One region of the Staphylococcus lloydii genome, then DNA from elsewhere that is predicted to be linked to it. Evidence: a T-box and tRNA genes for the amino acid it is inferred to sense, from the RefSeq annotation. Region 1 holds a T-box; the other regions hold tRNA genes.
The links. The T-box of region 1 lies ahead of ISP08_RS05950 (valine--tRNA ligase). A T-box ahead of a tRNA ligase gene usually reads a tRNA of that ligase, here a tRNA-Val.
Positions count from the first base shown of each region.

Region 2: it has a tRNA-Val gene. The T-box ahead of ISP08_RS05950 (valine--tRNA ligase) is inferred to sense a tRNA for this amino acid. The anticodon was not compared.
Region 3: it has a tRNA-Val gene. The T-box ahead of ISP08_RS05950 (valine--tRNA ligase) is inferred to sense a tRNA for this amino acid. The anticodon was not compared.

Region 1 is NZ_CP064056.1:1,220,873-1,226,118, forward strand. Features, by position in the region: gene hemL (glutamate-1-semialdehyde 2,1-aminomutase) at 1-1,063, shown strand, start outside; gene ISP08_RS05940 (AbrB family transcriptional regulator) at 1,213-2,286, shown strand; gene ISP08_RS05945 (DNA-3-methyladenine glycosylase I) at 2,322-2,885, opposite strand; T-box leader at 2,943-3,167, shown strand; gene ISP08_RS05950 (valine--tRNA ligase) at 3,206-5,246, shown strand, end outside.
Region 2 is NZ_CP064056.1:2,293,610-2,298,855, forward strand. Features, by position in the region: rRNA gene ISP08_RS11300 (23S ribosomal RNA) at 1-825, opposite strand, end outside; rRNA gene ISP08_RS11305 (16S ribosomal RNA) at 1,101-2,652, opposite strand; tRNA gene ISP08_RS11310 (tRNA-Ala) at 2,797-2,872, opposite strand; tRNA gene ISP08_RS11315 (tRNA-Pro) at 2,889-2,962, opposite strand; tRNA gene ISP08_RS11320 (tRNA-Arg) at 2,987-3,063, opposite strand; tRNA gene ISP08_RS11325 (tRNA-Leu) at 3,080-3,168, opposite strand; tRNA gene ISP08_RS11330 (tRNA-Gly) at 3,180-3,254, opposite strand; tRNA gene ISP08_RS11335 (tRNA-Lys) at 3,284-3,356, opposite strand; tRNA gene ISP08_RS11340 (tRNA-Thr) at 3,363-3,438, opposite strand; tRNA gene ISP08_RS11345 (tRNA-Val) at 3,458-3,533, opposite strand; rRNA gene rrf (5S ribosomal RNA) at 3,546-3,660, opposite strand; gene lysS (lysine--tRNA ligase) at 4,078-5,246, opposite strand, start outside.
Region 3 is NZ_CP064056.1:814,043-819,288, reverse strand. Features, by position in the region: gene ISP08_RS03835 (CdaR family protein) at 1-590, opposite strand, end outside; gene cdaA (diadenylate cyclase CdaA) at 592-1,398, opposite strand; gene rocF (arginase) at 1,658-2,560, opposite strand; tRNA gene ISP08_RS03820 (tRNA-Lys) at 2,786-2,858, opposite strand; tRNA gene ISP08_RS03815 (tRNA-Gln) at 2,864-2,938, opposite strand; tRNA gene ISP08_RS03810 (tRNA-Tyr) at 2,943-3,026, opposite strand; tRNA gene ISP08_RS03805 (tRNA-Val) at 3,044-3,119, opposite strand; tRNA gene ISP08_RS03800 (tRNA-Glu) at 3,129-3,200, opposite strand; tRNA gene ISP08_RS03795 (tRNA-Asn) at 3,204-3,278, opposite strand; rRNA gene rrf (5S ribosomal RNA) at 3,290-3,404, opposite strand; rRNA gene ISP08_RS03785 (23S ribosomal RNA) at 3,479-5,246, opposite strand, start outside.

The DNA.
Region 1 (5,246 bases):
CGATCAATTACACGCTGCTGTGGATAAGGGTACGAGTTTTGGTGCTTCTACAATAAAAGAAAATGACTTAGCGCAACTTGTTATTGATAGAGTGCCTTCTATTGAAAAAGTAAGAATGGTTTCATCAGGTACTGAAGCTACGCTTGACACTTTAAGATTAGCACGTGGTTACACTGGTCGTAATAAAATAGTTAAGTTTGAAGGTTGTTATCATGGCCATAGTGATTCATTATTAATCAAAGCAGGCTCTGGAGTGGCTACTTTAGGTTTGCCTGATTCTCCTGGGGTACCTGAAGGCACTGCTAAAAATACGATTACAGTACCTTATAATGACTTAGATGCAATACGTACAGCTTTCGAACAATTTGGCGATGACATTGCAGGTGTAATTGTAGAACCTGTTGCGGGTAACATGGGTGTAGTACCTCCACAAGAAGGCTTTTTACAAGGTTTAAGAGACATTACGACTGAATATGGCTCACTATTAATTTTTGATGAAGTGATGACAGGTTTCAGAGTAGGTTATAATTGTGCACAAGGTTACTTTAATGTAACACCTGATTTAACTTGCTTAGGTAAAGTTATTGGTGGCGGTTTACCAGTAGGTGCTTTCGGTGGTAAAAAAGAAATTATGAATCAAATAGCCCCAGCAGGTGATATTTATCAAGCTGGTACATTATCTGGAAATCCATTAGCAATGACAAGTGGTTATGAAACATTAAGTCAATTAACGCCGGAATCTTATGATTACTTTAATCATCTAGGCGATATATTAGAAAATGGATTAAAAGAAGTTTTTGCTAAACATAATGTTCCAATAACAGTTAATCGTGCAGGATCTATGATTGGTTACTTCTTAAACGAAGGCCCAGTTACAAACTTTGATGAAGCAAATGCAAGTGACTTAGAGTTATTTAGTCAGATGTATAGAGAAATGGCTAACGAAGGCGTGTTCTTACCACCTTCACAATTTGAAGGTACATTTTTATCTCTTGCACATACTGAAGAAGATATTAATAAAACAGTGCAAGCTTTTGATACCGCACTAAGTAGAATTGTTTAAATATAATAACTAAGTATCCATATAGTAGAAGTACTATTTGGATGCTTTTATTATAAAATATTTTAAGCTATTTTATGAATCTCATAGTATGATACAATCAACTTAATCGATTGAAAATTACGGTATTACAATGAAAGTTGAGAAGAGATATGACAAAGTATTTTCGTAATAATCTCATAGTTTTAGCTTTAGCGATTATATTGAGTTTGTTGTTACACGTAGCACATGTGTTATTGCCATTTATGTTTGGTCCAATTATAGCAACTATTATCGTCGTTAAAATATTACGTTTAGAAATAAAATGGCCTTTTTGGCTTAGCGAACTCGGCCTAATTTTATTAGGGGTTCAAATAGGTTCCACTTTTACTAAAAGTGTTATTTATGACATTAAAGATGATTGGTTTACTATTATTTTAGTAACAGTTTTATTATTATTACTGTCATTATTAATTGCCTTATTATTTAAAAAAATAGCGCAGGTCAATACAGAAACTGCCATATTAAGCGTCATTCCGGGTGCTTTAAGTCAAATGTTAGTCATGGCTGAAGAAGATAAAAAAGCGAATATTATGGTTGTAAGTCTAACACAGACTTCTCGAATTATATTTGTTGTTGTATTAGTGCCATTTATTTCTTATTTCTTTAAAACGCCAGGAGGCAGTCATTCTAGTGGGACTGAAGTACATCATAACTTAACGCAAGCGTTGACTTTGACTAACATACTTACGTTGATTATTTTAATTGCCTTAGTTTATTATGTAATGGGAAAAATCAATTTTCCAACAAAGCAAATGTTAGCACCTATTGTCGTTTTAATTGGATGGAATTTAATTACAGGTGTAACTTTTACGTTAGATAATTATATTATTGCAGGGGCACAAATCATCTATATGATAAGAATTGGTAATCAAATAGCGAAATTATTAGACCAAATGAAAGGGCGAATAGCGGTCGCAATAGCAGTACAAAATGTGCTATTAATATTGCTCGCACTTGTAATGGTTTATGTCATTTCACTATTTACTAATAATATGATAAATGATCTGTTTTTAGGTGCAGCTCCCGGAGGAATGAACCAAATTGTACTGGTAGCTATTGAAACAGGGGCAGATGTACCAATGATTTCAAGCTATCACATCTTTAGAATATTTTTTATACTATTTTTAATCGCCCCATTATTAAATTATTATTTACGCTATCGTGCGTCAAAAAACCAAGGATAATCATTAGCAATGATTATCCTTGGTTTTAATTTTATTTATGTTAAGTTCTTCGGATTGCTAGGGCATGATTGTAAATGTGCATTGTATAAACCGGCGGCTTCCAAAAAAGAAAATACAGTGACTGGTCCTAAAAATTTAAAACCATACTGTTTTAGTTTTTTTGACAATTGCGTCGCCGTTTCATCTACGGTGATACGTTCACTAGGTTCTTCATATTGTAAATCATACGGTTTATGATTTACGTATGACCATAAAAATTCACTGAAACTCCCATAATCTTTTTCAATGTCAAAATATCCTTTAGCCTGATTCACTATTGCTTCTAATTTTTTTCTATTATGTACAATGTTAGGAAATTCCATTAATGAATCAATATCCTGTTCTGTCATCTTTGCAATTTTAACTGGGTCAAAATCATAAAATGCTTGTTCATAAGATGCTTTCTTTTTTAATATTGTGAGCCATGAAAGACCGGCATGTTGTGATTCTAATGCCATTAATTTAAATAATTGCAAGCTATCATACATTGGTTGGCCCCAAACAGTATCGTGGTATTCTAGGTAAATAGGATCTTTAGTGCCGAATGCACAAGGATTCATAAATTTCACTCCATTTCATTGACTTATTACTGTTTACATTATACTATAATTAAGTAAATTAAATTAGTCATTGGGAAGAGTAAATGCAAAGAAAATTTTAGAGAGTACACGTATGGTGAGAGTGTATATTTTCTAGTGTTGAAGGTAGCCCACATTGAACTTTAACTGAACTCATTATTAATGTGACTAGGTTAAAGCGTGTTTGAGCGTTAATCGAAATTAAGTGCAAGAAACGATAAATTTCTTGAATTTAGGTGGTACCACGGAACATCCGTCCTATATTTATAGGGTGGGTGTTTTTATTTTAAGGAGGCAATTATATGGAAATGAAACCTAAATACAATCCGCAAGAAGTAGAAGCGGGTCGTTATGATGAATGGGTAAAAAATGGATATTTTAAAGCACAAGAAGATGATACTAAAGAAACATATACAATCGTTATTCCACCTCCTAATGTAACTGGTAAATTACATTTAGGTCATGCTTGGGATACGACGTTACAAGATATATTAACGCGTATGAAACGTATGCAAGGATACGACACGTTATATTTACCTGGTATGGACCATGCAGGTATTGCTACGCAAGCTAAAGTAGAAGCTAAATTAAATGAACAAGGTATGTCTAGACATGATTTAGGTCGTGAGAAATTTTTAGAAAAAGCGTGGGACTGGAAAGAAGAATATGCAAACTTCATTAGACAACAATGGTCTAAATTAGGTTTAGGTTTAGATTATAGTAGAGAGCGTTTTACGCTTGATGATGGTTTAAGCCAAGCAGTTAAAAAAGTTTTTGTTGATATGTATAACAAAGGATTAATCTATCGTGGTGAATATATTATTAACTGGGATCCAGTGGCAAAAACTGCATTATCTGATATCGAAGTTATTCATGAGGATGTACAAGGTAAGTTTTATCATTTCAAATATCCGTATGCTGACCAAGATGGCTATATTGAAATAGCAACAACTCGTCCAGAAACTATGCTGGGTGATACAGCTATCGTTGTTAATCCAAATGACGAACGCTATAAAGATGTAATAGGCAAAAATGTAACGCTACCAATCGTTGGCAAAACATTACCTATTTTGGCAGATGAGTATGTAGATATGGAATTTGGTAGTGGGGCAATGAAAGTAACGCCAGCACATGATCCTAACGACTTTGAAATTGGCAATAGACATAATTTAGAACGTATTAATGTTATGGACGAAGAAGGTAAAATGAATGAATTAGCTGGTAAATATGCTGGTTTAGATCGTTTTGAATGCCGTGAACAACTCGTCAAAGACTTAACTGAACAAGATTTAGTAATCAAAATTGAAGAACATGAACATTCAGTAGGTCATTCTGAACGTTCTGGTGCCGTTGTAGAACCTTATTTATCTACACAATGGTTCGTTAAAATGAAACCATTGGCTGAACAAGCCTTAAATAATCAAGAAACTGACAATCGTATTGAATTTGTACCTTCCAGATTTGAAAATACATTCAACCGTTGGATGGAAGAAATAAGAGATTGGACAATTTCTCGTCAGTTATGGTGGGGTCATCAAATACCAGCATATTATCACAAAGAAACTGGAGAATTGTTAGTTTCTGAAACACCACCAACTGATATTGAAAATTGGGAGCAAGATGAAGATGTATTGGACACTTGGTTCTCAAGTGCTTTATGGCCATTTTCAACGTTAGGTTGGCCAAACACTGAGTCAGAAGATTTCAATCGTTACTTCCCAACAAATGCGCTAGTAACGGGTTATGATATTATTTTCTTCTGGGTTGCTCGTATGATTTTCCAAGGATTAGAGTTTACTGGAAACAGACCATTTAATGACGTATTACTTCATGGATTAGTACGTGCAGAAGATGGCCGTAAAATGAGTAAATCATTAGGTAACGGCGTTGACCCAATGGACGTTATCGACCAATATGGTGCAGATAGTTTACGTTATTTCCTTGCAACAGGTTCTTCGCCAGGTCATGATTTACGTTATTCTACTGAAAAAGTTGAATCAGTGTGGAACTTTATCAATAAAATTTGGAATGCTGCACGTTTCAGTATTATGAATATTGGCGATGAATTTACTGTAGACCAAGTAGATTTATCTGGTAACTTATCACTCGCGGATAAATGGATACTAACAAGATTAAACGAGACAATTGAAACCGTAACGAATTTAAGTGATAAATATGAATTTGGTGAAGTAGGCAGAGCGCTATATAACTTTATTTGGGATGATTTCTGTGATTGGTATATAGAAATGAGTAAAATCCCTATGAATGGTGATAATGAAGCTCAAAAACAAACAACACGTTCTGTGTTAACTTATGTATTGGATAATACAATGAGAATGTTAC
Region 2 (5,246 bases), 1.1 Mb from region 1:
CTCCGCTACCCACAACTCATCCGCTCACTTTTCAACGTAAGTCGGTTCGGTCCTCCATTCAGTGTTACCTGAACTTCAACCTGGTCATGGGTAGATCACCTGGTTTCGGGTCTACGACCAAATACTCAACGCCCTATTCAGACTCGCTTTCGCTACGGCTCCACATTTCCTGCTTAACCTTGCATCAAATCGTAACTCGCCGGTTCATTCTACAAAAGGCACGCCATCACCCATTAACGGGCTCTGACTACTTGTAAGCACACGGTTTCAAGTTCTCTTTCACTCCCCTTCCGGGGTACTTTTCACCTTTCCCTCACGGTACTGGTTCACTATCGGTCACTAGAGAGTATTTAGCCTTGGGAGATGGTCCTCCCAGATTCCGACGGAATTTCACGTGCTCCGTCGTACTCAGGATCCACTCAAGAGGGTTATCGTTTTCGACTACAGGATTATTACCTTCTTTGATGTATCTTTCCAGATACTTCGTCTAACAATAACTTTTGTAACTCCGTATAGAGTGTCCTACAACCCCAACAAGCAAGCTTGTTGGTTTGGGCTGTTCCCGTTTCGCTCGCCGCTACTCAGGGAATCGATTTTTCTTTCTCTTCCTCCGGGTACTAAGATGTTTCAGTTCTCCGGGTATGCCTTCAAACATGCTATGTATTCACATGTTGATAACACGACATGACTCGTGCTGGGTTTCCCCATTCGGAAATCTCTGGATCAACGCTTACTTACAGCTCCCCAAAGCATATCGTCGTTAGTAACGTCCTTCTTCGGCTTCTAGTGCCAAGGCATCCACCGTGCGCCCTTAATAACTTAATCTTTTTGTTTTTAAGTCAAACATAACGTCTAACTCAAAACCCAAAATGTTATTAATCTGTGAGTGTTCTTTCGAACACTAGCGATTATTTTAGTTTGAATTCAAGCTTTTTAAAACTCTAATTCACTCGGTTTTGCTTGGTAAAATCTATATTTTACTTACTTATCTAGTTTTCAATGTACAATCTTTGAATACTCTATGAGCATTCAAAACTGAATACAATATGTCTACGTTATTCCTTTCATCTTCGTAGAAGATGTTCCGAATATATCCTTAGAAAGGAGGTGATCCAGCCGCACCTTCCGATACGGCTACCTTGTTACGACTTCACCCCAATCATTTGTCCCACCTTCGACGGCTAGCTCCATAATGGTTACTCCACCGGCTTCGGGTGTTACAAACTCTCGTGGTGTGACGGGCGGTGTGTACAAGACCCGGGAACGTATTCACCGTAGCATGCTGATCTACGATTACTAGCGATTCCAGCTTCATGTAGTCGAGTTGCAGACTACAATCCGAACTGAGAACAACTTTATGGGATTTGCATGACCTCGCGGTTTAGCTGCCCTTTGTATTGTCCATTGTAGCACGTGTGTAGCCCAAATCATAAGGGGCATGATGATTTGACGTCATCCCCACCTTCCTCCGGTTTGTCACCGGCAGTCAACTTAGAGTGCCCAACTTAATGATGGCAACTAAGCTTAAGGGTTGCGCTCGTTGCGGGACTTAACCCAACATCTCACGACACGAGCTGACGACAACCATGCACCACCTGTCACTTTGTCCCCCGAAGGGGAAAACTCTGTCTCCAGAGTGGTCAAAGGATGTCAAGATTTGGTAAGGTTCTTCGCGTTGCTTCGAATTAAACCACATGCTCCACCGCTTGTGCGGGTCCCCGTCAATTCCTTTGAGTTTCAACCTTGCGGTCGTACTCCCCAGGCGGAGTGCTTAATGCGTTAGCTGCAGCACTAAGGGGCGGAAACCCCCTAACACTTAGCACTCATCGTTTACGGCGTGGACTACCAGGGTATCTAATCCTGTTTGATCCCCACGCTTTCGCACATCAGCGTCAGTTACAGACCAGAAAGTCGCCTTCGCCACTGGTGTTCCTCCATATCTCTGCGCATTTCACCGCTACACATGGAATTCCACTTTCCTCTTCTGCACTCAAGTCTCCCAGTTTCCAATGACCCTCCACGGTTGAGCCGTGGGCTTTCACATCAGACTTAAGAAACCGCCTACGCGCGCTTTACGCCCAATAATTCCGGATAACGCTTGCCACCTACGTATTACCGCGGCTGCTGGCACGTAGTTAGCCGTGGCTTTCTGATTAGGTACCGTCAAGGTGCGCACAGTTACTTACGCACTTGTTCTTCCCTAATAACAGAGCTTTACGATCCGAAGACCTTCATCACTCACGCGGCGTTGCTCCGTCAGGCTTTCGCCCATTGCGGAAGATTCCCTACTGCTGCCTCCCGTAGGAGTCTGGACCGTGTCTCAGTTCCAGTGTGGCCGATCACCCTCTCAGGTCGGCTACGTATCGTTGCCTTGGTAAGCCGTTACCTTACCAACTAGCTAATACGGCGCGGGTCCATCTATAAGTGATAGCAAGGCCATCTTTCACTGTAGAACCATGCGGTTCTACATGTTATCCGGCATTAGCTTCGGTTTCCCGAAGTTATTCCAGTCTTATAGGTAGGTTACCCACGTGTTACTCACCCGTCCGCCGCTAACGTCAAAGGAGCAAGCTCCTTATCTGTTCGCTCGACTTGCATGTATTAGGCACGCCGCCAGCGTTCATCCTGAGCCAGGATCAAACTCTCCATAAAAAATTATGATGTTTGATTAGCTCATAAAATACTAATTGTGTGTTATCTCTAACACGTTTAAACCAACGATTATATCGTTGCGTTTGGAATTAACGTTGACATATTGCAATTCAGTTTTCAATGTTCATTTGTTTAATCAAATAATGGTGGAGACTAGCGGGATCGAACCGCTGACCTCCTGCGTGCAAAGCAGGCGCTCTCCCATCTGAGCTAAGCCCCCATTAAGTAAACAAGAGTCGGGAAGACAGGATTCGAACCTGCGACCCCTTGGTCCCAAACCAAGTGCTCTACCAAGCTGAGCTACTTCCCGTATTTATTTAAAATTCTTATAAAATGGCGCGCCCGATAGGAGTCGAACCCATAACCTCTTGATCCGTAGTCAAACGCTCTATCCAGTTGAGCTACGGGCGCATATTTATAAATAAGATGGTGCCGAGGACCGGAATCGAACCGGTACGGTAATTACTTACCGCAGGATTTTAAGTCCTGTGCGTCTGCCAGTTCCGCCACCCCGGCACAAAAAATAATGGAGCAGAAGACGGGATTCGAACCCGCGACCCCAACCTTGGCAAGGTTGTATTCTACCGCTGAACTACTTCTGCATATCCAAAAATAAAAATTTAAATCTGGATGAGCCATAGAGGATTCGAACCTCTGACCCTCTGATTAAAAGTCAGATGCTCTACCAACTGAGCTAATGGCTCATGAGATGGTGCCGGCCAGAGGACTTGAACCCCCAACCTACTGATTACAAGTCAGTTGCTCTACCAGTTGAGCTAGGCCGGCACAATATCTAATTGAGAAATGGTGGAGAATGACGGGTTCGAACCGCCGACCCTCTGCTTGTAAGGCAGATGCTCTCCCAGCTGAGCTAATTCTCCGATTTGTTCATTGCCTGGCAACGTCCTACTCTAGCGGGATGTAAATCCGACTACCATCGGCGCTAAGGAGCTTAACTTCTGTGTTCGGCATGGGAACAGGTGTGACCTCCTTGCCATTGTCACCAGACAAATTAACTTACTTTATTAATAATACACGCTTTAACCATTGATTTCAATAGTTAATTTTACACTTTTTTTACAATCGAAATAACTTCTTAATATGTATGTAATATAAGTTCAAACATTTAACTGTTTGTTTTTTGCGACTTTTATATAATACTTAATTTCGTAACCTTTGTCAATACTTTTATCTAAGTATTTTTTGTTACGTATTAATAACATCTGAACTTTTTCTCGACTTGAACTAGTCTATCATATATTCTCATATATTTCTATTCCTTTTTTATCTAAAATTTTATCTTTTATGTGTAATTATGCGAACAAAGTGACTTAAGAGGCTTATTTTTACATACATTGATATTCATCAATACAATAAAAAAGCAGCTTCCCCCAATAAATTTTAGGAGAAACTGCTTTGTTTATATTATTTTTGTCTCATATAAGGGAATAATAATACATCTCTAATTGAAGCTGAGTTTGTTAATAACATTACAAGTCGATCTATACCAATGCCAAGTCCGCCTGTTGGAGGCATACCGTATTCTAAAGCTTCTATGAAATCTTCATCCATTTCATGTGCCTCATCATTACCTTCTGCTTTTTCTACTAATTGCGCTTCAAATCTTTCTCTTTGGTCAATTGGATCATTAAGTTCAGTAAATGCATTACCGTGTTCTCTACCAACTATGAATAATTCAAAACGATCAGTAAATCTAGGGTCTTCTGGATTTTTCTTAGCTAATGGTGATATTTCAATTGGGTGTCCATAAATAAATGTAGGTTGAATTAATGTCTCTTCAACTTTTTGTTCAAAGAATTCATTTAAAATATGTCCATATTTCATAGTACTTGTAATTTCAATGCCATGTTCTTTAGCTAAGTTTTTAGCTTGCTCTGTAGATTCTACTTCAAAGAAATCAACACCAGTAACTTCTTTTACAGCATCAACCATGTGTACACGTTTCCAATTTGATTCTAAGTCTATAGTTTCTTCTCCGTATTGTACTTTCGCAGTACCTAATACATTTTGAGCAATCTCTCTAATCATAGATTCTGTTAAGTCCATGATATCTACGTAGTCAGCATACGCTTCATATAGTTCAATCATAGTAAACTCAGGGTTGTGTCTAGTAGAAACGCCTTCGTTTCTAAATACACGTCCAATTTCGTATACTTTTTCAAGTCCACCTACAATTAGGCGTTTTAAGTGTAATTCAATAGCAATACGCATATACAATGTAGCATCTAGAGCATTGTGATGTGTCACGAATGGTCTCGCTGCGGCACCACCAGCAATTTGGTGCATCATTGGTGTTTCTACTTCTAAGAATCCTTTTTTATTTAAGTAGTTACGCATTTCTTGTAAGATCTTACTACGATTAATAAATGTTTGCGTACTATCTTGGTTTGTAATTAAATCTAAGTAACGTTGACGGTAACGTTGCTCAATATCTTGTAAGCCATGGAATTTATCTGGTAAAGGTCTTAAAGCTTTTGTTAATAAAGTGAAAGAATTAGCTTTTACTGATAATTCACCTGTATTTGTTTTGAACATTACACCTTCAACACCAACTATATCGCCTAGGTCAGTGC
Region 3 (5,246 bases), 410 kb from region 1:
ATATCAGCTAAATCTGTTGTATCTTTTGCGATTTTGCTCTTGTTTTTGTAATGTGCTTTTAAATAAGCAATCTTGTCAATTTGACTTTGTCCACCAGTAACTTTAACTTTTTCAGGTGACACACTTTGGTCAGCTATTTTATAGTCTGCGTCGATGTTGTCACTACTTACATCGGGATCAACTTTCATCTCTTTTGTAACTTTTTCTTCAAGCTTTACAGTTGCCTCTTTTGGTTTAACTTTATAATTTATATCTTTACTTAAACCATTAACCTTGTATTGCACAGTATGCTTCCCAGCTTTAGCACCGGCTAAATCAAGTGTTACTTTAATATTTTGACCATTTTCTGCTTTTAAAACTTGTGATTGTGGACCTGATATATCTACATCCACTTTATCAGGAACGTTGTTAGCATAAAGTTTATGACTATCATATTTAGTTTCAACTGGTACATTTTCAATAGTCTCTGTACTCTTTTGACTAAATTTATCCGCATTAAACATATTTCCAAAAACATTATTTGCAGATAGAAAGAAAAATACAGCCAATGCTAATGCTATAAGGCGCAACCCCCATTTACTTTCTAACATATTAATTCACACCCTTCTCTTGCAAGCGTGAGCCAAACCAATGTTCTGCAAGAAGTTCTTCAAATGCTTCAGTAGAAATATCTTTTCTTAATTTGCCATCAAATGTAACTGAAATTGAACCAGTTTCTTCTGAAACAACAACTGTAAATGCATCTGAGACTTCTGAAATACCTACAGCTGCTCTATGTCTCGTACCTAGGCTCTTGGCTATTTTAGCACTATCTGATAGTGGTAAATAGCAGGCAGCACTTGCAATCTTGCTATCATGGATAATCATAGCACCATCATGCAATGGTGTATTAGGTATAAAGACATTCGTTAATAGCTCTTGTGATATATTAGAGTTCATTGGTATACCTGTTTCTATGTAGTCTTGTAGACCAGTCTCTTTTTCAAATACAATTAATGCACCAATACGTCTTTTAGCCATGTATTGAACGGCCTTAGACACGGCAGAAATTAATTTATTTTCATCGCTATTGACATTACTCGCATAACGTTTGAATAAACTTCCTCGTCCTAATTGTTCTAAAGCTCTACGAATTTCTGGTTGGAAAATAACAATGAGTGCTAATACACCCCATTGAATAACCAAATCAAATAAACGTGAAGTAGCAGTTAAACTTAGCATTTTACTAATTTGTTGCCCTATGACAATGACGAGTATTCCTTTTAACAATTGAATGGCTTTTGTACCTTTAAACACAGTAATGAGAAGATAAAGTACATACCATACAATTAATAAGTCAAGCACGCTAGTTATAATTTTGACCGTGCTCCAATGTTCAAATATATTGGATAAATCCATGACATCTCCTCCGGTATTCTAATCCCACTGTAAACATTATACCAATCTTCTTTTATACTGTCATATTATGACTCAATAAATCTAAAAATTTAAAACCAATAAATTGCATATTATTTTACGTATTAAAGAATAAATTAACGACACTATTTTTATGTATAAAAGAAAAAAGCTATGCCCAAATGATATATCTGGGCATAGTTCATTTTTGTATTACTAATTATAAATAATAGACTTATAAACGTAATTTATAAAGCTTATCTTAGAGTAAAGTTTCGCCAAAGAAACTACCTACAAGACCAACTGCTTGCTCTGCAGTATGATTATTTTGATCAATGAGTGGATTGACTTCTACTAAATCCATAGAAGTAATTAATCGAGAATTATGTAACAATTCTAATGCGAAGTGACTCTCTCTATAGTTTAAGCCACCTAAAACTCTTGTACCTGTTCCTGGTGTTTCTACTGGATCTAATGCATCTACATCTAATGATAAATGTATACCATCTGTCTTATCTTTAAGATGGTCTATTGATTCATTAATAACTTGTTGGATGCCAAGTCTGTCGATATCAGCCATTGTATATGTTTTAATGTTGTTATTTTTAATATATTCACGTTCACCTATATCTAAATCTCTCATGCCTATTAAAACAATGTTTTCTGGTTTAACTTTCGGTGCATAATTGGAAACATTGACCAATCTATCATCACCATCACCTGCTAAAATTCTTAACGGCATGCCGTGAATATTACCAGAAGGTGATTCTTCAGGTACATTTAAATCACCATGAGCATCATACCAGATAACACCTAAATTATCATAATGTTTACTGATACCAGAAATAGAACCAATAGCTATTGAATGATCTCCACCTAATATTAATGGAAAAGCACCACTTTGTACGCTGTCAGATACTGAATTACTCAAGTTTTCAGATACTTGAATAATCTCATCAATATTTCTTAAACCTTCTTGTTCTGAATTAAACTTGTCTAAATTGATTTCTGGTACTTCGATATTACCTTTATCCACTACCGTATAACCAATATTTCTAATACGATCAACTATACCTGCATATCGTATAGCATCTGGACCAAAGTTTACCCCTAATTTTCTTTGACCAAATGTCGATGGTGCTCCAATAATATTAATGTTTTTCATAAATCCAAAACCCCTTTGCATTCATTTTAACACTAGAATACGTTATTAAGATTAAACTTTCAAGCCAGCTAAAACCTTGTGTCACAATGGATTAGAGGTATCTTACATATAAAAACATTAAAACGTTTGAACATTCATTATAACCTTATATTTTGCATAAAATATGCTTGAATGTGTATAAAAATTTTCATAAAAAAAACACTTCCGAAGAAGTGTTTTTACAAGTGAGCCATAGAGGATTCGAACCTCTGACCCTCTGATTAAAAGTCAGATGCTCTACCAACTGAGCTAATGGCTCAAAAATGGCTGGGCTAGCTGGATTCGAACCAGCGCGTGACGGAGTCAAAGTCCGTTGCCTTACCGCTTGGCTATAGCCCAACAATGGTGGAGGGGGGCAGATTCGAACTGCCGAACCCGAAGGAGCGGATTTACAGTCCGCCGCGTTTAGCCACTTCGCTACCCCTCCGCGCTTATTAAATTAAATGGTGGAGAATGACGGGTTCGAACCGCCGACCCTCTGCTTGTAAGGCAGATGCTCTCCCAGCTGAGCTAATTCTCCAATATGTAATGACCCCGACGGGACTCGAACCCGTGTTACCGCCGTGAAAGGGCGGTGTCTTAACCGCTTGACCACGGGGCCATATGGCTCCACAGGTAGGACTCGAACCTACGACCGATCGGTTAACAGCCGATAGCTCTACCACTGAGCTACTGTGGAATAATAATATTGCCTGGCAACGTCCTACTCTAGCGGGATGTAAATCCGACTACCATCGGCGCTAAGGAGCTTAACTTCTGTGTTCGGCATGGGAACAGGTGTGACCTCCTTGCCATTGTCACCAGACAATGATGTATAAAAGTTATACATTCAAAACTAGATAGTAAGTAAATATCATTTTACCAATCAAAACATTTAAATTGATTAAGTCTTCGATCGATTAGTATTCGTCAGCTCCACATGTCGCCATGCTTCCACCTCGAACCTATTAACCTCATCATCTTTGAGGGATCTTATAACCGAAGTTGGGAAATCTCATCTTGAGGGGGGCTTCATGCTTAGATGCTTTCAGCACTTATCCCGTCCATACATAGCTACCCAGCGATGCCGTTGGCACGACAACTGGTACACCAGAGGTATGTCCATCCCGGTCCTCTCGTACTAAGGACAGCTCCTCTCAAATTTCCTACGCCCACGACGGATAGGGACCGAACTGTCTCACGACGTTCTGAACCCAGCTCGCGTACCGCTTTAATGGGCGAACAGCCCAACCCTTGGGACCGACTACAGCCCCAGGATGCGATGAGCCGACATCGAGGTGCCAAACCTCCCCGTCGATGTGAACTCTTGGGGGAGATAAGCCTGTTATCCCCGGGGTAGCTTTTATCCGTTGAGCGATGGCCCTTCCATGCGGAACCACCGGATCACTAAGTCCGTCTTTCGACCCTGCTCGACTTGTAAGTCTCGCAGTCAAGCTCCCTTATGCCTTTACACTCTGTGAATGATTTCCAACCATTCTGAGGGAACCTTTGAGCGCCTCCGTTACTCTTTAGGAGGCGACCGCCCCAGTCAAACTGCCCATCTGACACTGTCTCCCACCATGATTAATGGTGCGGGTTAGAAATCCAACACAGCGAGGGTAGTATCCCACCAACGCCTCCACGTAAACTAGCGTTCACGCTTCTAAGGCTCCTACCTATCCTGTACAAACTGTGCCGAATTTCAATATCAGACTGCAGTAAAGCTCCACGGGGTCTTTCCGTCCTGTCGCGGGTAACCTGCATCTTCACAGGTACTATGATTTCACCGAGTCTCTCGTTGAGACAGTGCCCAAATCGTTACGCCTTTCGTGCGGGTCGGAACTTACCCGACAAGGAATTTCGCTACCTTAGGACCGTTATAGTTACGGCCGCCGTTTACTGGGGCTTCGATTCGTAGCTTCGCAGAAGCTAACCACTCCTCTTAACCTTCCAGCACCGGGCAGGCGTCAGCCCCTATACATCACCTTACGGTTTAGCAGAGACCTGTGTTTTTGATAAACAGTCGCTTGGGCCTATTCACTGCGGCTCTCCCGGGCGTTAACCCTAGAGAGCACCCCTTCTCCCGAAGTTACGGGGTCATTTTGCCGAGTTCCTTAACGAGAGTTCGCTCGCTCACCTTAGAATTCTCATCTTGACTACCTGTGTCGGTTTGCGGTACGGGCACCTAATATTCTAGCTAGAGGCTTTTCTTGGCAGTGTGAAATCAACGACTCGAGGAAACAATTTCCTCTCCCCATCACAGCTTGACCTTATGAGTGCCGGATTTGCCTAACACTCAGTCTTACTGCTTGGACGTGCACTCCAACAGCACGCTTCGCCTATCCTACTGCGTCCCCCCATCGCTTAAAACGAATTTAGGTGGTACAGGAATATCAACCTGTTATCCATCGCCTACGCCTATCGGCCTCAGCTTAGGTCCCGACTAACCCAGAGCGGACGAGCCTTCCTCTGGAAACCTTAGTCAATCGGTGGACGGGATTCTCACCCGTCTTTCGCTACTCACACCGGCATTCTCACTTCTAAGCGCTCCACATGTCCTTGCGATCATGCTTCAACGCCCTTAGAACGCTCTCCTACCATTGTCCTACGGACAATCCACAGCTTCGGTAATATGTTTAGCCCCGGTACATTTTCGGCGCAGTGTCAC